2 linked regions of the Diaphorobacter ruginosibacter genome follow. The main gene of each other region encodes a partner of the protein of the gene in region 2 in a complex. Links are inferred from orthologs where the notes say so. Each region holds a gene or a part of one and is shown on either strand. Other genes may lie near its edges.

The links.
Region 1: the proteins of tldD (region 2) and pmbA are in contact, whole or in part, in a solved structure (PDB 5NJ9), measured with the Escherichia coli proteins. The link is inferred for Diaphorobacter ruginosibacter from one-to-one orthologs.

What each region holds. Positions count from the first base shown.
Region 1 is NZ_CP060714.1:1,500,216-1,516,987, reverse strand. What follows is about bases 5,734-8,677. They hold pmbA (metalloprotease PmbA), read right to left. Parts: upstream 7,939-8,677; coding sequence 6,529-7,938; downstream 5,734-6,528. Other genes in these bases: yjgA (ribosome biogenesis factor YjgA), read left to right, coding at 8,032-8,677; H9K76_RS06870 (hypothetical protein), read left to right, coding at 6,065-6,478; H9K76_RS06875 (helix-turn-helix domain-containing protein), read left to right, coding at 5,734-5,955. Outside these bases: H9K76_RS06905 (LysR family transcriptional regulator), read right to left, coding at 1-389; H9K76_RS06900 (nucleobase:cation symporter-2 family protein), read left to right, coding at 519-1,904; H9K76_RS06895 (nucleoside deaminase), read left to right, coding at 1,924-2,424; H9K76_RS06890 (FCSD flavin-binding domain-containing protein), read right to left, coding at 2,444-3,736; H9K76_RS06885 (c-type cytochrome), read right to left, coding at 3,760-4,104; H9K76_RS06880 (hypothetical protein), read left to right, coding at 4,703-4,954; more of H9K76_RS06875, read left to right, coding at 5,134-5,733; more of yjgA, read left to right, coding at 8,678-8,688; mog (molybdopterin adenylyltransferase), read left to right, coding at 8,693-9,328; H9K76_RS06850 (choice-of-anchor U domain-containing protein), read right to left, coding at 9,436-12,645; H9K76_RS06845 (nitroreductase), read right to left, coding at 12,798-13,466; H9K76_RS06840 (methanobactin export MATE transporter MbnM), read right to left, coding at 13,693-14,901; H9K76_RS06835 (NHL repeat-containing protein), read left to right, coding at 14,977-15,927; cysE (serine O-acetyltransferase), read right to left, coding at 16,022-16,772.
Region 2 is NZ_CP060714.1:4,317,342-4,327,760, forward strand. What follows is about bases 916-3,865. They hold tldD (metalloprotease TldD), read right to left. Parts: upstream 3,146-3,865; coding sequence 1,685-3,145; downstream 916-1,684. Other genes in these bases: H9K76_RS19580 (3-deoxy-7-phosphoheptulonate synthase), read right to left, coding at 916-934; rodA (rod shape-determining protein RodA), read right to left, coding at 3,218-3,865. Outside these bases: more of H9K76_RS19580, read right to left, coding at 1-915; more of rodA, read right to left, coding at 3,866-4,390; H9K76_RS19595 (YqiA/YcfP family alpha/beta fold hydrolase), read left to right, coding at 4,512-5,096; H9K76_RS19600 (PglL family O-oligosaccharyltransferase), read right to left, coding at 5,148-6,782; H9K76_RS19605 (ribonuclease catalytic domain-containing protein), read left to right, coding at 6,966-9,074; H9K76_RS19610 (energy transducer TonB), read left to right, coding at 9,071-9,931; aroE (shikimate dehydrogenase), read left to right, coding at 10,004-10,419. UniProt on the Escherichia coli protein: Metalloprotease involved in CcdA degradation. Suppresses the inhibitory activity of the carbon storage regulator (CsrA).

The sequences.
Region 1 (16,772 bases), 2.8 Mb from region 2 along the record:
CCGTCGAGCGAGTTGCGGATGTCCAGGTCCACGAAGGGAAACTGCTGCGCAAATGCGAGCAGCAGCGGCATCAGCACGTTGTAGGGCACCTCGATGGCAAGCGTGATGCGCGCTTCGTTGGCCTCGCCCAGGCTCTGCGCATGGCCGTCCAGCAGCAGGCAGCTCTCCATCACATCGTGCGCCTCGCGCAGCAGGCGCCTGCCGCTCTCCGTCATCACGGGAACCTTGGTGCTGCGATCGAACAGCAGCACGTTCCAGTCCGCCTCCAGATTGGCGATCGCGGTGCTTACCGACGACTGCGTCCGCCCCATCTGCCGCGCGGCCTCCGAGAACGATCCGGCCTTGGCGATGGCCGCGAATATCTGCAACTGCTCCAGCGAATACGCCATTCACTTCCCCTTTGGTCGCCTGATCAATCCATCCAATTTATAGATGGATACCAATTTTGACAATAGATCCATCAGATCGATCATCCGCTCCGGGAAACAAGAACGAAGCCCAAGCACAGGAGACATCGCATGAACTCACCCACATCACCCACGCATCCGGTGGATGCCATACTCCCCTTGCAGCAGATGGCGAGCTTCGGCCTGCAGCACGTTCTGGTGCTCTATGCCGGCGCCGTGGCGGTGCCGCTGATCCTCGGCGCCGCATTGGGACTGAACCCCGAACAGGTGGTCCTGCTCATCAACGCCAACCTGCTCACCTCGGGCGTCGCCACGCTGATCCAGACGATCGGATTCTGGAAGTTCGGTGCGCGGCTGCCGCTGGTGCAGGCGTGTTCATTCATCGCGCTTGCCCCGATGATCATGATCGGCAAGGAATACGGCCTGCCCTATGTCTTCGGCGCCGTGATCGCGGGTGGAGCCATCACCATCGCCGTGGCGCCGCTCATCAGCCGCATGCTGCGCTACTTCCCGCCCGTGGTGATCGGCAGCCTGATTGCGGTGATCGGCATATCGCTGATGCCCGCCGCCGCGATCTGGCTTGGTGGCGGCAACCCGGATGCCCCGGACTTCGGGAGCGTCCCGAACCTGCTGCTCGGGCTCGTCACCATCGCCGTCACGCTGTTCATCTATGCCCGTTTCAAGGGCTTCGTCGGCAACGTCGCCGTGCTGCTCGGACTCATCGCCGGCACCGTGATCGCGGCGATCTTCGGCTACACCAACTTCAGCCAGATCTCGCAGGTGCCCTGGTTCGACCTGAGCCCGCCACTCGCCTTCGGCATGCCGCAATTCGGTGCCATGCCGGTGCTGATCATGACGCTCGCCATGATGGTCATCATGGCCGAGACCACCGGCAACTGCCTGGCCATCGGCCAGATCGTCGGCCGGCCCACCACCCAGCTCACGCTGGCCAATGCGTTCCGCGCCGACGGGCTGTCGACGATCCTTGGGGGCATCTTCAACAGCTTCCCCTACAACGCGTTCACGCAGAACACCGGGCTGATCGCGCTCTCCGGGATCAAGAGCCGGTACGTGGTCGCGGCCGCAGGCGCCATCATGATCCTGATGGGACTGTTCCCCAAGCTCGGAGCACTGATCGCCTCCGTGCCTCGGCCCGTGCTGGGCGGCTGCGCGATCGTGATGTTCGGAATGACCACCGTGGCCGGAATCCAGGAACTCTCGCGCGTGAAGTTCGACGGCACGAAGAACGCGATCGTCGTCGCCGTGTCGATCAGCGTGGGCGTCCTGCCGATGTCGTTTCCGTCGCTGTTTGCGCATTTCGCCGGACCGCTCAAGCTGATACTCGAAAGCGGGATCTTCCTGGCCGCCTTCACGGCCGTGGTGCTCAACCTCCTGCTCAACGGTGCGCACTCCGCCGATTCCATGCAGGCGGATGAAGCCCACGCGCATGACACCGCTCCCACCACCCATCCGAGCCTTCCAGGCTCGGCCCCATGATCCCGGAAAGGACACACCGATGAACGACAACAACACTGCGCTGAACACGCAGGAGCTGGATCTGCTGCGCAACGCCATTGCACTCTCCGCCGCATCGCGCGCGCATGGCCGCCACCCGTTCGCGGCCCTGGTGGCCAGAGCGAATGGAGAGATCGTCAGCACCGCCGAGAACAACTCGATGCCGCCCGAGGGCGACCCGACGCAACATGCCGAACTGGTGGCCGCCGCCCGCGCGGCCCGGCTGTTGCCGCCCGAGGAGCTGGCCGACTGCACGCTCTACACCAGCGCGGAGCCCTGCGCAATGTGCGCGGGAGCGGTCTACTGGACGGGCATCGGGCGCGTGGTCTACGCGCTGTCCGAACACAAGTTGCTGGGCCTGACGGGCGACCACCCCGAGAACCCGACGTTCTCGCTGCCCTGCCGCGAGGTGTTCGCCCGCGGGCAGCGCGATGTGCAGGTGATCGGCCCCCTGCTGGAAGATGAGGCGGCCGAGCCCCACCGGGGCTTCTGGTCGAAGTGACCCGGCCCGGCCGCGCCTGTCACATCAGGCTGTCGGCCCAGATGTTCTGCGCCCAGTTCCAGGCGTAGACGCCTTCGATATCGGACGGAGCGGCGGACACGCCGCCCGACCCGGGGACCGTCTTGTAGGTCTTGTCCTTGGCGTCGTAGAGATGGACCGATGCGACGTGGATCACCTGCTTGTCGCTGACGTAGCTGTAGCAGGTGTTGGTGAGCAGCGGCGTCTCGGCCACGGACAGGCCCGTGAGCTGCGCCACGACAGCGGCGGCAGCCACCTTCGCATGCGCATTGGCCATGTGCCCCGACTTTGGCATGCCGGGCGCGATCTGGATCGAATCGCCGATCACATGCACGTCCTTGGCCACGGTCGATTCAAAGGTCTGGTAGTCCACCAGGCACCAGCGCGCGTTCGCCGTGGCAAGGCCCGACTGCACCGCGATCGCACCCGCGCGCATCGGCGGCAGCACGTTGAGCACGTCGGCGCGCACGTCGTTCTGCACGTCGAACTTGACCGTATTGGCCTTGGCATCCACCGCCACGGCCTTGTGCTCCGGGCGGTACTCGATGATGCCCTTGTACTGCTCGGCCCAGTACTTCTTGAACAGCGGTCCCTTGGACGTGACATCCTGGTTCGCGTCGAGAATCAGCACCTTGGACTTGGGCTTGTGCTGCTTGAAGTAATGCGCCACCTGGCTTGCACGCTCGTAGGGGCCGGGTGGGCAGCGGTAGGGAGCCTCCGGGATGGCGATGGCATAGACGCCGCCATCGCGCATGGATTCGAGCTGCCGGCGCAGTGCCACCGTCTCGGGGCCGGCCTTCCATGCCTGCAGGATCGCGCCGCTGCGATTGGCGGCCTCGAGGCCCTCCACGCCGCTCCACATCAGGTCGATGCCCGGCGAGAGGATGAGCTTGTCATAGGGCAGCGACTGGCCGCCAGCGAGCTGGACCGTCTTCTTCTGCGGATCGATGGACTTCACCCAGTCCTTCACGCGGCGCACGCCGTGGCGCGACTCCAGCGCCGCGTAGCTCGTGGTCACGTCGGCGATCGACTTGCTGCCTCCCAGCACCAGGTTGGAGAGCGGGCAGGACACGAAACTGTCCTGTGGCTCCACCAGCGTCACATCGACGCGCTGGCTGGAAAGCAGCCGCACATACTTGGCCGCCGTGGCTCCGCCGAAACCACCGCCTACCACGACCACACGGGCCTTGGCACCGCCGACCGCCGCGGACTGGCCCGCGCATCCGCTCAGGGCACCCAGGGTTCCCAGGGCGCCCACCGAAGCCGACGCCTTCAAGAGATCACGTCTTTGCATGATGATGTCCTCCAGTTGTTCCTTCAGGGTTTCTGGGCGGCGAAGTAATCCGCCAGCGTCTTGATCTGTTCATCGCTCAGCCCCTTGGCCAGCTGATGCATCACCGTGGAATCGGGGCGCTTGCCCGCCTTGGCCTCGGTGAGTGCGGCGATCATCCGGTCGGCGGGCATGCCTGCCAGCACGGCCAGCGCCGAGCCGGAGACCGCCTTCCCGTCGGTGCCGTGGCAGGCAGCGCAATTGGCCGCCAGTTGCCGCACATGCAGTGCGCGCGACGCATCGGCATTGCCGGCCTGCGCCATCGACGCTCCAGCGCCAAACAGCACGGTCAGGCCGACCGCACCGAGCGAGAGGGTTCGGATCAGTTTCATGGTGGGGCTCCCTTGTCGTCATCGGAGGACTGGCGCACATGCGCTCGATGCCACCGAAGAGCTTTCAATGTAGGAAGCGCCGCACGCGCATGATTAGGGGTTAACCCCTGTTTTCAGCTTCGAGCGATCAGGAACGCGCCCCATCCCGCACCCAGCGCCGGACATCCACCCCCACCCGCCGTGCCATGCACTGGATCCATCGCCTGGCTGTCTCCTTTTTGCTACTTAATCCCCTGATTTCGATCGTACTTCGCTCATTTTTTCAGGCCCTCGCTTGCACCTTTGCGCCAGCACGATCCACAATCGCGCCTTGCCCTGTAGTGCCAGTCCATCGTTCGGCCGGCACGCAGTCGCAGCACAGCCTCCGGCCCGCCATTGCGGAAGATCCCGCTGCTGCACCAGCACCCGACGTTCCTGTTCCGGGAGATGCCCATGACCTTGTTCCTGATCCACACCACTCAACCCTGACGCGCCTCCATCCGCACCGGCTGGCCCCGCGCGTCGCATGAACTTTCATTCATCGGTCGCGTAACTGCCTGCTCGGGAGCACAAGGCCCGCAGCCGTGCGTTCGCACCTGCCGGTTTTCACGGAGCGCACATGAGTGCAAAAACCTTCTCGCGCGATTTCGCGCTGGGACAAACCAAGAAACTTCGCCGCATGCGCCAGCCCCTGGTCATGCAGCTTCCACCACCCACGCCGCGCAACCACGTGGCGCATGCACTGACCCTGCGTGCGTCCTCGGGCGCCGCGGGCAAGCACATCCGCAGCCAGGGCGCGCAGCGCCGTGCGGACAAGGTGGCACTGCGAAAGCAGACGGCGGACATTCGCAGCCTGAAGAACCAGGACTGAGGCAACAACAGGAATACATGGAAACCATGACAACAACTTTCGGCCATCCCGTGCAGGAAGCTGCGGACGACGCAGCCTCTCCACACCCGTTGAGCATGCGGCCTGGGAGCAGTTCGCCCGTGCGCAGTTGCCAGACAGTTGCCAGGCCCGGGCGGCGAAGCTGCGATAGAGTCGGACGCATGAACGCCCTTCACACGGATACCGCGCACGCCGCGCCATCGGTTGGCCACCTCGTGCGCGACTGGCGCCAGCGGCGACGCCTGAGCCAGATGGAGCTCGCGCTCGATGCCGGGCTGTCCACCCGGCACCTGAGCTTCATCGAGACCGGCCGGTCGCGGCCCAGCGCCGAGTTGCTGATGGCGGTGGCGCACCGGCTTGACGTGCCGCTTCGCGAGCGCAACACCATGCTGCTGGCCGCGGGCTACGCACCGCGCTATGCGCAGCGCAATCTCCAGTCGCCCGACATGCGCCCCGTGCACGAGGCGCTCACGCGCCTGCTCGATGCGCACCAGCCCTATCCCGCGCTGGTGCTCGACAGGCACTGGAACGTGGTGCTAGCCAATCGTGCGGCGATGGCGCTGGCGGCGATGCTGCCCGCTGCGCTGCGCGAGCCCACGCTCAACATCTATCGCGCCTCGCTGCATCCGGATGGCCTCGCCCGCTACACCCGCAACCTGCAGGACTGGGCGCAGCACCTGCTGGCGAACCTGCGCCGCTCCATCGACAGCAGCGGCGACCCCGCGCTGCTGGCGCTGGAGGCCGAGGTGCTGGCCTACCCGTGCCTGAAGGACGCGCCGCGCCAGATTTCCGCCCCTGCGGAGCCGCAGCCGCTGCTCGTGCCCTGCCTGCTGGATCTGCCGGAAGTCAGCCTCTCGCTGTTCACCACGGTCACGAGCTTCGGCACGCCCCGGGACGTGACCCTGCAGGAGCTCTGCGTGGAAATGTTCTATCCGGCCGATGCGGCCAGCGAGCGCGCGCTGCGGGCGATGGCGGACCAGTAGCCGTCTCATCGAGCGCCGTCGCATGACCTCCGAGGTAATCGACGGAAAGCGCCGCCATTCCTAAAGTGACTCCTGACCCGGGCATGTTGCCCGCTTTCAAGGAGATCCCATGTCGAACATTGCCAATCATCCGGGCCTCAAGACCATCCTGCGGCTCGACGCCGTCACCTGCGCGGCCGTCGCTGCTCTGCAACTCGCGCTGCCGGGGCAGCTCCATGCCTGGCTCGGCATCGCCCCCGCCCTGCTGATCGGCAGCGCGGTATTCCTCCTGGCCTATGTAGCGCTGCTGCTCGTGATGGCCCGCGCCGGGAGCCTCTGGAACTGGCTGCTGCAATGCGTCGTGATCGGCAACGTGGGCTGGGGCATCGGCTGCCTGGTCCTCGCGCTGGCACTGCCCGGCACCACGGCGCTGGGCAAGGGCTATCTGGCCGTTCAGGCCCTCTGCGTGTTCGTGATCGCTGCCTGGCAGTGGCGCGCCGGTCTTCAGGGCCGCCCGTCCTTTCCAGCGGCCCGGCACGCCTGAGAAGCCCGGGAATCCAGCAGGGCCGGCGCGCAGCCGGCCCGGGCATGCCGTCAGCTTCCGGCGACCTTCATCCTGTCGATGAGTACCGATCCCACGGTCTTCGCCCCGTAGTTGTAGGCATCCGCGCCGACCGCAACGATGCCGGCAAACATGTCCTTGAGGTTGCCCGCGATGGTGATTTCCTGCACCGGGAAGGCAATCTTGCCGTTCTCCACCCAGAAGCCGCTGGCGCCGCGCGAGTAGTCGCCGGTCACGTAGTTCACGCCCTGACCCATCAGTTCGATCACGAACAAGCCGGTTCCCAGCTTCTTCAGCATGGCGTCGAGATCGTCTCCCGCATGCGTGAGGCGCGACGTGAGTGCCAGATTGTGCGACCCGCCGGCATTGCCGGTGGTCTTCATGCCCAGCTTGCGGGCCGAGTAGCTGGAGAGGAAATAGCCCTCCACGCGGCCTGCATCGACGACCTTGCGGGCCTGTACGCGCACGCCCTCGTCGTCATACGGCGAGCTGCCCTTGCCACCCCGGATGAACGGGTCCTCGGCAATGTCGATGTGGGCAGGGAAGATGTCCTTGCCCAGCGAATCGACCAGGAAGCTGCTCTTGCGGTACAGCGCACCGCCGCTCACGGCCTGCACGAAGCCTCCCAGCAAGCCGGCGGCCGCGGGCGACTCGAACAGCACCGGGCACTCGGTGGTGCGGACCTTGCGGCTGCCCAGGCGGCTCAGGGCGCGCTCGGCGGCGTAGCGGCCAATGACGGCGGGCGCCGCCAGGTCGCCCGCGCTGCGCATGGAGCTGTACCACGCATCCCGCTGCATTTCGGCATTCCGCCCCGGCAGCGCTGCGATCGGCGCAACCGACACGCTGTGGCGCGAACTGGCGTAGCCGCCCCGGAAACCGCGCGTGTGGGCACTGAAGAACTGGCTCTGCTGGGCCGAGACCCCCGCGCCCTCGCTGTTGGTGATGCGCCGGCTGGTGGCGAACGCAGCCGCCTCGCACTCCAGCGCCAGGCGCGCAGCCTCCTCGCTGCTCACGTCCCAGGGGTGGAACAAGTCCAGGTCGCGGTGGCTGCCCTCGGGGGCAATATCCTCTGCATCCGGAAGGCCGGCCACCGGGTCTTCTGCAGTGAAGCGGGCAATGTCGTAAGCTGCCTGCACCGTGCGCTCCACCGCCTGTGCGGAGAAATCCGACGTGCTGGCGTTGCCGCGCCGATGGCCGATGTAGACGGTCACGCCCAGCGACTTGTCGCGATTGCGCTCCACCGTCTCCAGTTCACCTTTTCGCACGCTCACGCTCAATCCGCAGGCTTCCGAGGCATCGGCACCGGCGTCCGTTGCGCCCAGCTTCTTGGCATGGGCCAGCGCCTGGTCAACCAGGTCCGCAAAGAAATCTCGGGTGTAGCTGAAGCCGCTTTCGGGTTGAGACCCTGCGGCGCTCTTGGCGTTGGAAGGTGATTTTTTCATATCGGCGGCTATGATACTTGCCACTTTGAGCCCCTGCCGGGCGCATGTCCGAATCCATGCGCGACGCTTCGGGGCCCGCTACAGACCACTTTCATGTCACGCAAACCCAAAAAAGGCTATTTTGTTCGCGGTCAGTTCGTTGCCGAAGGCAGCGAGCTCGACCTGCAGCTGAAAGCCGAACTCAAGGGAACCGAAGGTTCCACCAAGACCGATCTCAAGCGCGAGAGCGATGAGCTCCAGGACCTGGGCGCCGAGCTGCTCACCCTGCGCACCGACCTTTTCAACCGACTGAGCCTGCCGGAGAAGCTGCAGGAGGCGCTGGCCGAGGCCAAGCGCATCACCAACTTCGAAGGCAAGCGCCGCCAGATGCAGTACGTCGGCAAGCTCATGCGCAAGCTCGAGGATGCCGAGGTGCAGGCCGTGCGCGCCGCACTCGACGAACAGCGCAACGGCTCCGCCGCCGAGAAGCTCCAGCTGCACCTGGCCGAGCAGTGGCGCGACCGCCTGATAGCGCACGAGGAATCCCTTGCCATCTGGCTCGACCAGTTCCCGCGCACCGACATCCAGCAGATCCGCGCGCTGATCCGCCAGGCCCGCAAGGACGCCCCCGCCCAGGACAAGGCCGCCGAATCGCAAGGCCTTGCGCCACGCAAGGGCCGCGCCTACCGCGAGCTGTTCCAGCTGGTGCGCGAGCAACTGGACAACGCGGCAGAAGAAGCCAACACCGAATCACGCGAAGACGACGCCTGACCTCATGACGACCACATCCTCCACCGACACGTCCGCTCTGCCCGCCCTGCCAGCCACGCCCGAGCGCGTGAAGATCGGCGTGGTGTCGATCAGCGACCGCGCGAGCTCCGGGGTCTATGTCGACAAGGGACTGCCTGCGCTGAAGGAATGGCTTGGGGCCGCGCTGCACAACCCGATCGACTTCGTGGAGCGCCTGATTCCCGACGAACAGGACGGCATCAGCGCCGCGTTGATCGACCTGGTGGATGCCGGCTGTTCGCTGGTGCTCACCACCGGCGGCACCGGCCCGGCCCCGCGCGACGTGACGCCCGAGGCGACGCTCGCCGTGGCCGACAAGGAGATGCCGGGCTTCGGCGAGCAGATGCGCCAGATCAGCCTCGCCTTCGTGCCCACCGCGATCCTGTCGCGCCAGGTCGCCGTCATCCGCGGCAAGAGCCTGATCATCAACCTGCCCGGCCAGCCCAAGGCCATCGCCGAGACGCTGCAGGGCCTGAAGGCCGCCGACGGCACGCAGAAGGTCAACGGCATCTTTGCCGCCGTGCCGTATTGCATCGACCTGATCGGCGGCCCCTACCTCGAGACCCGGGACGAGGTCTGCAAGGGGTTCCGCCCGAAAACAGCGATTCGCACACGCGCCTGAACTGCTTTCTGGAAGTGCCCCTCCCCCAAAAGCCGCTGCAGCCCCCTGCAGCGGCTTTTCTGTTCACGGCTCATGGCACGGAGGAAAGTGCCCTAAGGCCAGGCGGATCAGCCTCGCAACACTCCCTTGCGGCGGCGCGAGCGCATCCAGGCCAGCGCACCCACGGCCCATGACAGGCCCACGACGGCGCCCGCCCCCAGCGACGGGACCGGCGTCGCGGTGCCCACGGGCGGAGCCGCCTTCGTCACGCCCACGCCGCCCGGATCGACGATGGAGCCATTGGCCTGCAGGTCGTTGTCGCCATCCTCGCCATCGGTCAGCGTGAGCACCACCTTGTTGCCGCTGATCGTGGCATTCGGATACTCGTACCAGTGCGGCTGGGCATGGCTCCGGGTCTTGCCGAACTTGTAGTACCTGGCATTCGCCGGCAGTGCCTCGGGATAGGTCAGCTCGACCACGGCCTGCCGGCCCGCCTCGCCACCGCGCACCGTGAAGCTGGTCACGCCGAACGGGAAGCTCACGTTATCGGGCGCGCCCGTCGCAGCGGCCACCGACAGGGCAGCACCCGCATCGAATGCCCACAGCCCCGAGCCGCCGCCGCTCACCGTCGCCTGCAGGACGCCGCTCTTGCCGACGGCGGCCAGCGAGGCCTCGGCGGGCAGCGGCACGAAGGTGAAGTTCACCGTGCAGCGGCCGCTGATGATGCCCGTGGTGTAGACCGTGCGGTCGTCATTCCACGTGCCCGCCGGGCAATCGCCCGCAGGCAGTGCGCCGGTCACGGCATAGCCCGGCTGCGCCGTGACGGTGCAGGCGCTGGCCTGTCCGGGCACCGCGCTGCCGCATGCCACCTTGCCGCCGCTGGCCGAGTTGGCGTTGCCCAGCACGTTGCCCTCGCCGTCGCCCACCACCAGTGTGACGGGCCTGGAGACGATCACATAGCTGTGGGTGCCGTCGCCCATCTTGTAGCGGTAGCCGGGCAGCACGATGGCCGTTCCCGCGCTGGTGAAGCGGATCGCGCCATCGCTCGGAGCCTCGGCCTGGGCCGTGCCGCCCAGCAGCACAAGCTCGTTGGCGCGGGCCTGGATCGTCTCACCGACCTGCGTGGTCAGGTTCACGCTCAGCGACGTCGGTTCGTTCAGCGCAATCTTCCCGGGCAGCGCCGCAGGGGATATCTCCACCGGAAAGTCCGATGCCCACTTGGCATAGTCCGTGGTGAGGCCGTTCGTACCCCAGCTGTAGAACTTGTAGAAGTCGTTCGAATTGTTGAGCGTCCATGGCCAGAACGTGGTGCCGCGGTGCTTGGCCGCCTCCATCGTGGCGCGCGCAAGGCCGCCGTACGAAGGGTTGAACGTGGAGTTGTTGGCCTGCGTGTCGTTGAGGATCGTGCGCACGTCGTTGAGCACGTTGCCCGACCCGGCGGCACCGCCGAGAAAGCCGAGCGCGAGCTCCGGGATCTCCGAGGTGCTGAGCTTCATCTGCGCGGGCAGGAACGAGATCGCGATCGACTGGTCGGCCACGTCCTCCTCGGCCATCTCCTTCTTCAGCTGCGTCACCACGGCGGGCGTCGCGCTCTTGATCTCGATGAAATGGGTGATCGGCTTGTCCTTGAATGCCCGGAAGTACTCGCGCATCGTCGGCACCTGCCAGCCCTTGGTCTTGGACCTCAGTTCCTTCACCTGTGCAAGCGTCATGGCCTCGATACGGCCCGTGCCGCCCGTCATCGTGCGGTCGACCGTTTCGTCATGCATGATGACGAGATGGCCGTCGGTGGTGATGTAGATGTCGTTTTCCACGGCATCGGCGCCTGCGGCCACGGCGGCCTTGGCTCCCTCGAGCGTGTTCTCGTCGTTTTCGCCGCCTGCCGGCATGCCGCGATGGCCGACGACCAGCGGCTTGCGCAGCAGGGTATTGGCCGGCAACCGGCGCATGACGTCCGCAAACACCGTGCTGTCGCTGGCCACCACGCCGTTCACGCCCGTGGTCAGCACCTGTGCCGCCTGCTCTGCGGTCGTCGCATCGGACTGCGCCCACACGGTGACCAGCAGGCGCTGCAGATGCGCGACGAATTCGCGCTGAACCAGATGCGCCGGCAGCAGTGCGATCTTCGCGCCCGCGCGGTTCGTGTCTCCACTGATCTTGAGCAGCGACTCGTTGCCGCCCGAGAGCCCCGCCGCGGAGAAATCGACGGCGGTGCGAATGCCGGGCAGTTGCCTGCGCGCATAGCTCAGCACCTGCACGTCGCTGGACAGGAAGGTGATGTCGGAGAGCGCATGCACGTCATTGGAGAACGCGAGCAAGGCGTCGACGGTCGCCTTGTCCTGGATGCGCACGACGGGAACGGTCACGCGCCTGGCCTGCGCGAACAGGTCCCTGAGCGTGCCGAGGCTGCGGCCATCGGCGCTGGCGAGGTTGAGCGCGCTGTCCAGGGTGAACAGCGAGTTGCTCGAGCCGTCGCCCTCGCTGGACGCAAGCGTCGACATCGACCGCACCAGGGTCGGAGCCATCGAGGCGGCGGTTCCCGTTTCCTGCACCGCCACCGGCATGTCGAGCTCGGGCAGCGGTGTGAGCTGCTCGGTCACCTTGTAGCTCTTCACGCGCATCCTGGTACCTGCGGTCTGCATGCCGACGCCGCCCTTCTCCAGGCCGGCATGGATGGTGGTGTCCTGCTGAAGGACACCATTGAGATACTGGCGGACGCGGTCGCCATGCACGATCACCGTGGCGGTATAGGTTCTGGTGCTGTCGATCTTCTCGGTGAATGCCTTCTTGTCCGGTACCTGCCACCCGCCGCTGCGGCGCACGGCGAATTCGGTCCCGTTGGCCAGCATCGCGTTCTGGCGGATCGCGAACTGGTGATAGGGCTCATAGTTGGGCGTGTTCGCCTGTGGCGAGGTACGGTACATGATGCTCGCCCAGCGGCCGTCGTTGTTGACGGCATCCATCGTGAAATCCATGTCCACGCGGTAGTTCGACAGGCTTTCGAGCTCCGCCGGCAGGATCACCGCCGTCATGTTGGTGGAATCCTTGGTACCGTCGATGATCAGGTTGCCGGTGGCGGGGTCGATGCCGACCGTACCCTTGTTCCAGGCGGGAGTGCGCCAGCCCGCCGGAAGCGCTGTCGCCAACTTGTCGCTGAATACTTCGTTGGCATATACCTTGCCATTCGCATCGGCCTTCAGCAGCCTGGCGTCCAGCGCCATCCGTGCCTTGGCGGGGCTGCCCGCCTTCAGTGGCACCATCTCGGTTGCCGCCTGGGTGCTTGCCATCGAACAGGCGAGCAGCGTTGCCATCGCTGCCGCCAGAGTAGTCTGTCGCATTTCTATGCCCTCGTTGAAAACGGGCGAGTCTTTCAACCGGGTGTGACAACGTTGTTATCAATTCATGAATACGGCTGTCACAGGTCCGCTTTCCACGGATCGGAATACCGGCCGCACCTCCAACATGGCTTCCAACAGGGCTTCACGCAGCCTCAGCCGAAGCCGCGCAGGTCGGCCCATTCCTCGAAGGGCGCACGGTCGGCGCGCAGCGTGTTGATCGGAGCCTCCGTGTCCTCGTAACCCAGCGCAACGCCGTAGGCCACGCGATAGGGTTGCGGCACCTGCAGCACCTGCTCCACCGTGTCGCGGAAGCGGCGCCAGTAGCCTTGCGGGCAGGTCGCCATGCCGCGCTCCGTCGCCAGCAGCATGAACGACTGCAGGTAGATACCCAGGTCGAGCCACTGCGCATAGCCCATGCGTTCGTCCACCTGCACGATCACGCCCACCGGGGCGCCGAAGAACAGGCCGTTCCTTGCCAGTTGCTCCAGGCGAGCGGCTTTGTTGTCGCGTGGAATGTCGATGGTCCTGTACAGGTCCTCACCGTTCTTGAAACGGCGCGAGCGGTAGGGATCCCACAGGCTCGGCGGATACGACATGTGCGGCACTTCGCTGTCGTCGGCGGGCTGCGCCGTGGCGACGGCGTCGGTCAGTTCCCGAAGCGGCTCCCCCGCCAGCGCCGTCACGCGCCAGGGCTGCAGGTTGCCGCCGGACGCGGACAGCGCCGCGTCGGCGATGAGCTTCTGGACATCCTCCGCGGAGGGTATACGGGACTGGAAGGCGCGCACCGAGCGGCGCTCCTTCATGGCCTGACTGACGTTCATGGACTGCTTCCTTATGCAATGGATACGGACACGCGCCGGAAAATAGCGGTGTCGCCTGATTTCTGTCGGCACCGAATTTCGTTGCATCCGCGCATTTGGGATGTCTCTATGGCGACAACTCCCACGCCTACCCATCGCCTGCCCTTGCTCCAGTGCAGAAGAGCCCAGGCCGACACATCAGGGTTCTATACGCCGCCAATGGCGTGCAGCATGGGGTGCGGACGAGTCAACGGCTTGCCGGCGCGGAGAAGGCCGGATTCGTCACGAAGGCGGTATCTGTCAGCGTCTTGAGAAAGGCGACGAGATCGGCCTTGTCGGTGGCATCGAGGCGGATCTGCGAGATACGTTCGTCCTTGTAGGGATTGAGCCTGCCGTCACCGGCATACAGGCCGTTGCCCACCTCCCGCCCGCCCGCGGCATAGAAATCGAGCACGGCCTCGAGCGTGCCTATGCTCCCGTCGTGCATGTAGGGTGCCGTGAGTTCGATGTTGCGCAGGCTCGCGGCGCGGAATCGGCCCATGTCCTGCGCCTGCCCCGTGATCTCGAACACGCCCCGATTCGGTTCGGGATACGCACCAGTGCCCCCGATGTTGAACAGGCCCGTGTTGTGGAACGACGGATCGGCCTGCAGGCTGGCGGCCGTGCTGAACTGGTCGTTGAAGTTCGGGCTGCCGTGGCATTGCGAGCACCTGGCCTGGTCACCGAAGAACAGTTTCATGCCGCGCGTCTCCTGCGCGGTCAGCGAGGCCTTGCCCGCCACAGATCGGTCGTAACGGCTGTCTGCGGAAACCAGGCTGCGCTCGAAAGCGGCAATGGCCTTGACGATGTTGTCCCAGTTCACCGGGTCGGCCTCGCCCGCAAACGCCGCCTTGAAGCGCTGCGCATAGCCGGCGTCCGACTGGAAGCGGGCGAGCACGCTGGCACGGTTGCCTTCGTTCACGCCCAGCTCGACAGGGTTGGTGCCGAAGATCGGCGTGAGCATCTGGTGTTCCAGCGTGCGCTCGTTCGGATTGGCCCAGGTGAGCGTCGTGTTCCACGCCACGTTCGCGAGGGGCTGCGCGTTGCGTGGGTGCACCTCCCCGGTCGAGCCGCGCGAGAGCGAGCGATTGTCGGTGAAGGCACTTTCCTGCGTGTGGCAGCTTGCGCACGATTGCGTGGCGTTGCCCGACAGGCGCACGTCATGGAACAGCGCGCGGCCCAACTCGACCTTGGCCACGCTCATCGGGTTGTCCTTGGGCACCGGCGGCGGAGTGAAGCCGGCTGGCAGGTTCCACTGCCATGCGACGCCCCCGGGCGGCGTCTCCCCGGAAGGGGCCTTGGACGCGGAAGATCCGCTGCCCCCGCCACAGGCCTGCAGCGCCAGGGCCGCGCACAGGAAGGCCAGCGGTCGGTGGAAGAGGCGGCCTTTTGTCTTGGGTTGTTCGTTTTCCGTCATGTGGGTCGATCAATCGTTATTCCAAAATATAATAGCGCTTTCATCCATCATTCACATTCGGGATTCGAGGAGACCATGAAATTCATTTCTGCCGCCCTGAGCGGCTCGCGCTGGACATCGGGATTACGCCGTGCGCTGTTGATCGGCATGGTGTCGACGGCGGTGACCCTGTCGGCCTGCGGAGGCGGCAGTGGCGACGACGTGGACCGCGGCCCGACCACGCTGTCCGTCGCAGCCGGCCTCAACGGCCTGTACTGGGACCGCACCGAGAATCGCCTGTTCCTGACCGACGACACCGCCAACAGCATCCGCATGTGGGACGGCGGAACACAGTTCTCGACCTATGCTGCCCTGCCCAAGGCCCCTGCCAGCGGCGCAACGCTCGGCCAGCTCACACGCACCTCCGACGGTACCCTCTACGTCACACGCTTCGGTTTCGGCACGGACGGCGCAGTGGTGGCGGTGCCCAGGACCGGCAACGCCTACAACCTGGGCGGCACCGACGCCCTGCGTCGTCGCATCGGCATCACCACCACGCCGGACGGCTCCCTGCTGGATGGCTGGTTCATCAAGGGCGGCTCGGGCGCAGTGAGCGAGCTCAGGACGAGCGGCACGTCGGCCAGCGAGCGCGAGTTGATCACGGGCCTGGGCAAGCCCGTCGGCCTCGCCGTGGTGGGCGATGCCATCTACGTGAGCGATCAGAACACGGGCAACGTGCTGTCGTTCTCTCTGGCCAAGGCCCGCGCCCAGGCACTGACGCTGGCCGATGGCAAGCAGATCGCGACATTCACCACGCTGGACGGCATCGACCTGATGACGGCCGCATCCGATGGCACGCTGTTCTTCGGCGGCTCGGGCGGCAAGCTGTTCCGCATCAGCCCCAAGGGAGAGACCAGCGTGGTCGCCAGCGGCTGGCCCAAGATCAAGGGCGTGGCCTATGACGAGAACCACCGCCGCCTGTTCGTCGCCGTGGCCGCGGCGGATGCCAACAGCCAGGCCAGCGTGCGCATCGTGCCGATCGACTGATCGCCACATGCGCTCCTGCGCTGCGGCACAGGTAAAAAAAGAGCGGGCCCGGAGCCCGCTCTTTTCATTTGCCTTCCTGACAGGGCCCGCCCCTTTACTTGCCCACGAGGTCGTTGAGCTTCTCGGCCGCGAAATTCTCGCGCTTGGCCGCGTCGCATGGCACGCAGTCGCCCACTTCCTTGGGCGCCGCCGTGCTCAATTTCTCGATGCTCTGCCACAGCAGCGCGATCTGGCGCTCCTGGGCGGCCGTGTGCTCGATGAGGCTGCGCATGGCCTGGGACAGCGGATCGTCCTGCTGCTGCTCGATGCCGTAGGCCGAGAACGGTGCCGGACTGGCCGGAGTCGCAGGCGCGGCGCCCGCACCAGGCCTTGGCGCCAGTGGCTCGGGCATGGGGGCATCGGTCACGTCCGCGCTCTGCCCGGCCTTGGACGGGATGATCCGCGCCGGAATGCCCACCGCGGTCGCACCGGCGGGCACGGGCTTGATGACCACCGCATTGCTGCCGATCTTCGCGCCGTCGCCCACCTCGAAGCCGCCGAGCACCTTGGCACCCGCACTCACCACTACGTCACGGCCCAGCGTCGGGTGGCGCTTCTCGCCCTTGTACAGCGACGTTCCGCCCAGCGTCACGCCCTGGTAGATCGTGCAGCCATCGCCGATCTCCGCCGTCTCGCCCACGACGACGCCCATCGCATGATCGAAGAAAACCCGGTTGCCGATCTTGGCGCCGGGATGGATCTCGATGCCCGTGAGCCAGCGCGAGAAGTTGGAAATGAAGCGACCAAGCCACTTGAAGCCATGGTTCCAACACCAGTGCCCTGGACGATGCAGCCAGATGGCATGC
Region 2 (10,419 bases):
TCGAGCCACCCGCGATCTGGGCGCCGATATCACGCGCCACATCCCGCTGCTTCTCGTGCTGCTTGCTGGAATTGGCATGACTGCAGTCGACCATCAACGTGGGCTTCAGGCCTGCGGCCTCGAGGTCCTTGCATGCCGCTGCCACATGCTCCGCATCGTAGTTCGGCGTCTTGCCGCCGCGCAGGATGACGTGGCAGTCCTGGTTACCGCTGGTGTGCACGATGGCGACCTGGCCGTTCTTGTGCACCGACAGGAAGTGGTGGCCGCGGCTGGCCGACTGGATCGCGTCGGTGGCGATGCGGATGTTGCCGTCCGTGCCGTTCTTGAAGCCGATCGGCGCCGAGATGCCCGATGCGAGTTCGCGGTGCACCTGGCTTTCCGTCGTGCGCGCACCGATCGCGCCCCAGCTGATCAGGTCGCCGATGTACTGCGGCGAGATCACGTCTAGGAACTCGCTGGCGGCCGGAATGCCCAGGCGGTTGATGTCGATGAGCAGCTGGCGCGCGATCCGCAGCCCTTCATCGATGCGGTAGCTGCCATCCAGGTACGGATCGTTGATCAGGCCCTTCCAGCCGACCGTGGTGCGCGGCTTCTCGAAGTACACCCGCATCACGATCTCCAGCGTGTCCTTGTACTGCTCGCGCACGACCCGCAGCTTCTTCGCGTAGTCGATGGCGGCCGCCGGATCATGGATCGAGCAGGGGCCGATGACGACCAGCAGGCGGTCATCCTCGCCCGACATGATCCTCTGGATGTTCTGGCGCGTGTTGGTGATCAGCGATTCCACTTCGGTGCCGAGGATCGGGAAGAAGCGGATCAAATGCTCCGGAGGAGGCAACATGGTGATGTCCTTGATGCGGTTGTCGTCGGTACTGCTGGTTTTTTCGACGTTGCGATACCAGGCATCAGCGGAAGAAGTTGCTTGAGTCGTCATTTGAATTGCGTCCTCGTGGATTTCGGGTTGACTGTCTGAAAGGGAAACGTGGCAAAAAAGGGGACTGGAAAAACAAAAAACCGCCGGGCTTTTCAGCTTCGGCGGTTTTTTGGGAGAACTTGCTTGCTAGTCTTTAACGTGCGCGCAGTGGCCTCTCATCCGCCTTGGACGAGAACCAAAAGTAAAAGTAAAACGCGCTGCGTACTTGCATAGGGGTTCAATGTAGCACTTTTTGATGCACTGCAACCAAGAATTTTGGTGGCGATTTCGCAACAGCCTCTGTGGGGCCTGATCGGGGTGCTCTGTGTCGGGGGTGGGTGATGATGGGTGCCGGGGGCTTTGATGCGGTCGCTATTCTTGGGTTGAGGGCGGAGGCCGGGAGTGCCCCCGGCGGGGCAGTAACTTTTTGGTCTTGCCCAAAAAGTCACCAAAAATGCGCTTGGCATACGGGGTCACGCGGTAAAACTCACTGCGCGCTACGCGCTCCGTTCAGACAGCCACCGCGAGTCAGTCTGGAAGAGGAATTTTCGGCACGTCGCTGCGCTCGTGCTTTGGGCTTCGTTGGAATTGGATTGAGTGGTATCTGCCCACTACTCGTTTTTTGGACGCGCCCTTTGAAACTGGCGTGGCCTGATGCGCAGGCAGCCGTGCAAGGGCCGCCCCGCCGCACCGGCTGCGTCCCCCTTCCCGAACTGCGCAGCAGTTCGAGAGAAGGGGGAAGGCGCGCAGCGCCTCAGGGGGTTGTTCTGGTCACGCCGTGCCCCCCACGGTCAGGCCCTCGATGCGCATGGTCGGCTGACCCACGCCCACGGGGACGCTCTGGCCTTCCTTGCCGCAGGTGCCGACGCCCGAATCGAGCTTCATGTCGTTGCCGATCATGCTGACCTTCTTGAGCGACTCGGGGCCGCTGCCCACGATGGTGGCGCCCTTCACGGGATACAGGATCTTGCCGTTCTCCACCCAGTAGGCCTCGCTCGCGGAGAACACGAACTTGCCGCTGGTGATGTCCACCTGGCCACCACCGAAATTGGTCGCATACAGGCCCTTCTTGATGGAGGCGACGATTTCCTGCGGGTCCTTGTCGCCACCCAGCATGTAGGTATTGGTCATGCGCGGCATCGGAATATGCGCGTAGCTCTCGCGTCGGCCGTTGCCCGTGGGCCTGGTCTTCATCAGGCGCGCATTCATCGCATCCTGGATGTAGCCCTTGAGGATGCCGTCCTCGATCAGCACGTTCTTCTGCGTGGCATGGCCTTCGTCGTCGACATTGAGCGAGCCGCGGCGGTCGGCGATGGTGCCGTCGTCCAGCACGGTGACGCCCTTGGCGGCCACGCGCTCGCCGATGCGGCCGCTGAATGCGCTCGATCCCTTGCGGTTGAAATCGCCCTCCAGGCCGTGCCCGACCGCTTCGTGCAACAGCACGCCGGGCCAGCCGGGGCCGAGCACCACGGTCATCTCGCCGGCAGGTGCAGGACGCGATTCGAGATTGACAAGCGCCGCATTCACGGCTTCGCTCACGTATTGGTGGACCAGTTCGTCATCGAAGTAGGCCAGGCCGAAGCGACCGCCGCCGCCGGCCGAGCCGACCTCGCGGCGCCCGTTCTGTTCTGCGATCACGGTGATCGACATGCGCACCAGCGGGCGCACGTCGGCCGCCAGCGTGCCATCCGCACGCGCGACCAGCACCACGTCGTATTCGCCGGCCAGGCCCGCCATGACCTGGACCACGCGCGGGTCCTTGGAGCGGGCCAGCTTCTCGGCGCGCTCAAGCAACTGCACCTTGGCCGTGCTGTCCATGGTCGCGATGGGGTCGAGTTCGGGATACAGCGAGCGGCTTTGGGCAATCTTGCGGGCACCCACCCGGGTGCGGGCCGACTTGGCAACCGAGGCGATCGAGCGCACGGTGCGTGCCGCGTCGAGCAGCGAGGCTTCGGAAATATCGTCGGAATAGGCAAAGGCCGTCTTCTCGCCGCTCACCGCACGGACGCCGACGCCCTGGTCGATGCTGAACGAGCCGGTCTTGACGATGCCCTCCTCCAGGCTCCAGCCCTCGCTGCGCGTGTACTGGAAGTACAGGTCGGCATCGTCCACCTGGTGCGCGCGGATTTCCGCCAGCGCACGGGCCAGATGGGACTCATCAAGGCCGAACGGCTCCAGCAGCAGCTGCCGGGCGATGGCCAAACGTTCAATGGTGGGTTCGCGGGAGATCATTCGCCCATTTTAGGCAGAGCCTCATCTCCCTGCTGCAACATGTGCGTAAGAGCGCTGTAGCGACCTGGGCGGCTATGCCGCCTCCTGCGGCGCCTGCGACGGCTGGTTCTGGGCCCGCGCGACCGACATCAGCACGCCGAGCGCAAGGCCCAGCGTGACCATCGCCGTACCGCCGTAGCTCACGAACGGCAGAGGCACGCCCACGACCGGCAGGATGCCGCTGACCATGCCCATGTTCACGAAGGCGTAGGTGAAGAAGATCATCGACACCGCGCCGGCCATCAGCCGCCCGAACAGCGTGGTCGCGCCCACCGCGATGGCCAGGCCGCGCCACACCAGCAGCAGGAAGCTCACGATCAGCGCAATATTGCCCACCAGCCCGAACTCTTCGGAGAAGGCGGCGAAGATGAAATCGGTCGTACGTTCGGGAATGAATTCCAGGTGCGTCTGCGTGCCCGCCATGAAGCCCTTGCCCCAGACGCCGCCCGAGCCGATCGCGATCATGCCCTGGATGATGTGAAACCCCTTGCCCAGCGGGTCGCGCGTGGGGTCGAGCAGCGTGCAGATGCGCTGCTGCTGGTAGTCGTGCAGCACGGGCCAGCGCACCCCGTCCGCGCACAGTTGCGGCTCGAACCAGACGATCAGCACGATGCCGATGGCACCGATCACCATCGGCGGAATCACCAGCCGCCATGGCAGTCCCGCGAAGAAGATCACAGAGAGCCCTGCCGCCATCACCAGCAGCGAGGTGCCCAGGTCGGGCTGCTTCATGATCAGCCCCACGGGGATCATCAGCAGCACCCCGGCCACCACGAAATCCAGCGCGCGCAGCTGCCCTTCGCGCTTCTGGAACCACCATGCCAGCATCAGCGGCGTCGCGATCTTGAGCAGTTCGCTGGGCTGGATCACCACACCCACGTTGATCCAGCGCTGTGCTCCTTTCTTGGTGATGCCGAACAACGCTACCGCCACCAGCAGCGCCACCCCCAAGGTGTAGAGCGGCACGGCCAGCGCCATGAGCTTCTGGGGCGGCACCTGCGAGACGCAGAAGAGGATGCCCGCCGCCAGCAGGATGTTGCGGCCATGGTCGGTAAACCGCGTCCCGTGGTCATAGCCCGACGAATACATCGCCGTGAGCCCGATCGAGGTGAGCACCAACAGCAGGAAAATGAGCGGCCAGTCGAACCCGCGCAACATGGGCAGGATGCGCTGCAGAACGGTGGGTTTGTCGAAAACGGCGGACATGGGCGGCGATTATCCCCGCGCGGCGCACAACCCTGCGCACGAGGTGCAGAATCGGGCACCAAGACATCGAACTCGACAGCGCTCTCGACGACGCTCTCTCCTCTTCTGTTCCTTTCTTCCCATGGCAACGACGCATCTGCTCTATCTGCACGGATTCCGTTCATCCCCCCAGTCCGCCAAGGCGCAGCTGACCGCAGCCGCCGTGAAGCGGGATCATCCCGACGTGCACTTCTGGTGCCCCCAGTTGCCGCCGTCTCCCCGGGATGCGATGGCGATGGTGGCGAGCGCCACCAGCCACTGGCCGCGCGCGACAACCGCCGTGATCGGCTCGTCTCTGGGAGGCTTTTATGCGAGCTGGTTTGCGCAGCACCAAACCTGCCGCAGCGTGATGCTCAACCCCGCGGTGAATCCCGCACGCGACCTGCAGCGGCACATCGGCGAGCAGACCGCGTGGCACAACCCGAACGAGCATTTCTATTTCCAGCCCCACTTCGTCGATGAGCTCAAGGCCCTGGACGTACGCCACCTGCCGCCCGCCGCACCCGAAATGGCCGTCATCGCCAAGGGTGACGAACTGCTGGACTGGCGCGAGATGGTGGAGCGCTATCCGCACGCCGAGCTGCACGTGCTGGAGGGCGGCGACCACGCACTGAGCAGCTTCGCCTCGCAGGTGGGCGACGTGATCCGCTTCTGCGACCTGGTGTGACGGGAGGGCGCGCGCGCCCTCCTTTTGCGTCCTCTTGCTTCGCGACTGAACTCAGGACCCCGCGACGCCGGAGCCCTCGGGTGTGGCCTGGCTCGCACTGCTGCCGGCCTGGGATGCCGCCGACGCCTTCTGCTTTTGCTGCTCTTGCTGTTCCCGGAACGTCTTGCTCGCATCGGGATAGGCCCGCTCGAGCAGCTGGGTCTGCTCCTGCACGTCAGCCTGGAGGCCCAGCAACTGCGCGCTGGTGATCAACTTCGTGATCACGCGCGGCTCGGGCGAATAGTGCAGCAGGCGCCGCGCCATCGCATGCATCTGCACGGCGTTCTGCTCGTTCACCGTCGTGGTGGTGAGCCAGGCGAACTCGGCCGGGTTGACGAAGAAGCCGGTGGTCTGGCTCACCTCGCGCGCGGTCAGGTCGCGCCACTGGGCGAGGCGATGCGGAGGATCGATGTACAGCTGCGCCATGCGGCGGAAATCGTTGCCGATGATGAACGCTCCCGCCAGCCACGCCACACAGGCCGTGAGCAGCGCCACCTGCACCCGGATCACCGTCCGCGGCCTCGGCTGTGCCTCGCCGCGCGGCAGCAGGAGAATGGCAATGGACAGCACCGCCACCAGTTGGAACGGACCGTACCAGAGCGGGAACTCCAGCATGCTGTGCATGCCGATGAGGGCCAGCACCCCCCATGCCAGCTGGCGCACGGGGTCGGTCTCGCGCCAGGGCTTGCCGCGCCACACGGCCCAGATCACCAGAACGCAGAAGGCGCCTGCCGCGGGCAGGCCCAGCTCGACGGCCAGGTGCAGCGGCAGGTTGTGGGCATTGTCGAGCAGCACGCAGAAGCGCTCGCCCGGGAAAAGCGTGCTGTAGTGCGCGTAGTCGAGCTCGCCCCAGCCCCATCCGAGCCATGGCCGCTGCTCGATCAGGTACAGCATGTTCGACCACAGCGTCAGCCGGCTGGTGCAGCGATGCGAGGTGTCTGCCACGCGCATGAACAGGCCATCCATCTGCACGCCGGTCCAGCGCAGAAGCAGCTCGGGCAACAGCCAGGCCGACAGCAGATAGGCCAGCAGCCCGGCCACGCCCATGAGCAGCGCCAGCCGCCCCACACTGGCGCGCCAGAACCACAGCAGCACGACCAGCGCCAGCCACTCCACGGCACCGGTGCGCGACGCCGTCACGCCACTGCCCATGGACAGCAGCACCAGGACCCATGGCGCCGCGGCCGCCAGAATCGACAGCAAGGGTCCCCAGCGCGGACGCAGCGGGCGCGCGTTCGGCGAAAGCAAGGCGGGCAGCCACAGCAACAGTGCCAAGGCGCTCATCAGGATGAGCGTGGCCTGCTGGTTGCGCTGGCGCAGGTTGCCGATGGCCTGCCCCAGTGTGGACTGGTAGATCCATGGCGACAGCCCCGCATCGCCCTTGAAGAACTGGATCAGCCCGATCACCGATGCCAGCGCACCGGCCAGGATCAGGCCCCAGCACAGGCAGCGCCCCAGGTCCTCGCGCAGTTCGGCCGGGCGATCGACGCGCGTGATGCAGAGCATGACGATCAGCCAGCCGCACATGGCGCTTGCCACCAATGGCCAGAAATTGGTCATCGGCGAGCGCGTGTAGGCGAAGAGAAATGGAACCGCCACGGCCAGACTTTGGGTGGCCAGGGCAAGAACGTGAGTGACTGCTTTCATTTGGGCACGCAGGCTCGTGCGCAATGCGACAAGCCCTGCATCATAGACGGGCAAGCGGCCTTCGGGCGCATGCGTCGCCCCTGGGTGATTCCCGGGCTAATCCCTTCGTTAAATCCTGCCGTTAAATCCTTTGGTTCTCACGGCCCACCTGGGGGAGACGGCGCGCCATGGGAAAATAGCGCCATGCATGCACTATTCGAAGAAGCCGGCAAGTTTCAGGCCGGCCGCATCCTCTCTGAAGCGGAAAGCTCGGCCCAGATCGAGCTGGACTCTGGAAAACGCGTCAAGGTCAAGGCCGCCAACATCCTGCTGAAGTTCGAGAAGCCCTCGCCCGCCGAGCTGCTCGCCAAGGCGCGTGAGCTGGCGGCCGCGATCGAGCTCGACCTCGCCTGGGAATTCGCTCCCGAGGACGAGTTCGGATTCGCCGACCTGGCACGCGACTATTTCTCCGAATCCGCATCGCTCACCGAGCAGGCCGCCGCGCTGCTGGCGCTCCATGAGGCTCCGCACTATTTCCGTCGCGCGGGCAAGGGCCGCTTCAAGAAGGCGCCGGCCGAGATCCTGCAGCAGGCGCTGGCCGCCATCGAGAAGAAGAAGCAGATCGCCGCACAGATCACCGCCTGGGCGGACGAACTTGCCGCGGGCACCTGCCCGCAGCCGATCCGCGACCAGCTCTACAGAATCCTGTTCAAGCCCGACAAGAACGCTCCCGAGTACAAGGCCGTCGTCGAAGCCAGCCGCGCCACGCACAAGGCGCCGCTGGACCTGCTGCAGGCCGCGGGCGCGATCGACTCGGCCTACCAGTTCCACTGGAAGCGTTTCCTGTTCGAGAACTTCCCCAAGGGAACCGGCTTCCCGCCGCTCACCGCGCCTCAGCCCCCGCAGGATCTGCCGCTGGCGAACGTGCAGGCCTATTCCATCGATGATTCGGCCACCACCGAGATCGACGATGCGCTCTCGGTGCAGGGCCTGGGCTCCGGCACCGTGACGCTGGGCATCCACATCGCGGCGCCCGGCCTTGCCATCGACCCGGGCTCGGCCATCGACCACGTGGGGCGTGCACGCCTGTCCACGGTCTACATGCCGGGCTACAAGATCACGATGCTGCCCGACGAGGTCGTGCAGATCTACACGCTCGACGAAGGCCGCGCCAATCCGGCCGTCTCGCTGTATGTGACCATCAACGAGGAGACGCTGGAGATCACCGGCACCGAAACCCGGCTCGAGCGCGTGCCGGTCGCCGTCAACCTGCGCCACGACCGGCTCGACCACATCGTGACCGAGGAATGGCTGGGCGATGCCTCCCTCACCGTCGAAGGAACGCCGCAGGAGCTGCTTGATCGCCGCGCCGAACTCTCGTTCCTGTACCGCCTGGCCCGCCAGCTCAAGGCGCAGCGCGAGGTGGTGCGCGGCAAGCCCGAAACCTTCAACCGCCCCGACTACACCTTCCGCCTGGAAGGCAACGGCGGCGCCGAACCGAACGGCAGCGAAACCGTGAGCATCACCACGCGCAAGCGCGGCGCGCCGCTGGACCTGATCGTCGCCGAGGCAGCCATCGTCGCCAACAGCACCTGGGGCCAGCTGCTTGCCGATCACAACGTGCCCGGCATCTACCGTAGCCAGTACAGCCTCGCGCCCGGCGTGAAGGTGCGCATGGGCACCAAGGCTCAGCCCCATGCCGGGATCGGCGTGAAGTGCTACGCGTGGTCCACATCGCCGCTGCGCCGCTATGTCGACCTGGTCAACCAGTGGCAGATCATCGCGTGCGCGCGCCATGGCAAGACGGCCGCGCTCGCCGCACCGTTCAAGCCGAAGGACGCGGACCTGTTCTCGATCATCTCGAGCTTCGATGCGGCCTACAGCGCCTACAACGGCTACCAGGCCGGCATGGAGCGCTTCTGGACGCTGAAGTACCTGGAGCAGAACCAGATCACCGAAATCGAGGCCACCGTCATCAAGGACAACGGCGCCGGCAACATGCTTGTGCGCGCCGATACGCTGCCACTGGTGATCTCCGTGCTCGGCGCGCAGAACCTGCCGCGCGGCGCGCGCGCGCTGGTGAGGCTGGGCGAGATCGATGAGATCACGCTCGACATCCATGGCACGGTGCTGCAGCGCCTCGACGATCCGGACGATGCCGGCGACGACGGCGACGTCACCGAAGACGAGGACGATGACGACTCGGTGGCAGGCCCTATCGCGATCGCCGTGGATGTCAACGAAAACGATGCGGCAGATGCGCCACAAGGCAAGCCCAAAAGCGCCAACACCGAAGATAATCAGGCGCCGTGAAACTGCCTGCCTTCCTCCAGCGCTTCAGCGTCCTTCAACTGGCGCTCGGCGCCTCCATCCTGGTGCACGCCGCCGTCCTGTCGGTGCGCTTTGTCGACCCGGAAAGCTTCAATCGCGTGTTCGAGGACACGCCGCTCGAGGTCATCCTGGTCAATGCCAAATCCACCGAGGCGCCCGACAAGGCACAGGCCGTGGCGCAGTCCGCGCTGGCCGGCGGCGGCGAGGCCGCCAGCGGCCGCGCGACGAGCCCGCTGCCCTACTCGGCGCTCACCTCGATCGGCGACGACCTGGAAGAAGCACAGCGCAAGATGGATTCGATGATGGAGCAGCAGACCCAGCTGCTCGCCACGCTGCGCAAGGAACTCGCCAAGCTGCCTCCGCCCGATCCGCGCAAGCAGGCGCAGAGCGCCGACAACCAGGTGCAGGAGGAAAAGCGCAAGCAGCTCCTGAAGGTGCTTGCCGAGATCGAGAAGCGCATCAACGAGGAAAACGCGCGCCCCAAGAAACGCTACATCAGCCCCGCCACGCGCGAGGAGGTGTACGCCGTCTACTACGATGCGCTGCGCCGCAAGGTCGAGGACAAGGGCACCGAGAACTTCCCGGAAGCGGGCGGCAAGAAGCTCTACGGCGAGCTCATCATGATCATCACGGTGAACCACGACGGCCGCGTGCTCGACACCGAGGTCGCCCAGACCTCGGGCAACAAGCAGCTGGATCGCCGCGCCGAAGCCATCGCCACCGCCTCGGGCCCGTTCGGCCATTTCGGCCCCGCGATGCGCTCCAAGGCAGACCAGATCGCCGTGGTCTCGCGTTTCAAGTTCACGCGCGACCAGACCCTGGAAACCGACCTGCGCTGAGGGTGGTCCATGGTGCCTGCAGCCGGTGCAGCACCTGCCTCTCCTGAACGCGACGCATGAAAGAACAGCCACATGCAGGACAAGCAGCTCCACTACTGCGTGATGGGCAACCCCATCGCCCACAGCCGCTCGCCGGCCATCCACGCCCGTTTCGCCGCACTCACCGGCGAGCCCGTGCACTATGAGCGCATGCTCGTGCCGATCGAGGGCTTCGCCCAGGCCGTCAGGGAGTTCGCCGCCCGGGGCGGCAAGGGCTGCAACGTCACCGTTCCCTTCAAGCTCGAGGCGGCCGACTGCGCCGACGAGAAAAGCGAGCGCGTGCTGCTGGCAGGTGCCGCCAACACGCTGGTGCTGCATGCCGACGGACGCATCAGCGCGGACAACACCGATGGCCTGGGGCTTGTCGCCGACATCACCCGCAATGCGCGGGTGCCGCTCCAGGGCCGCGACGTGCTGCTGATCGGCGCGGGCGGCGCCGCCGCCGGGGT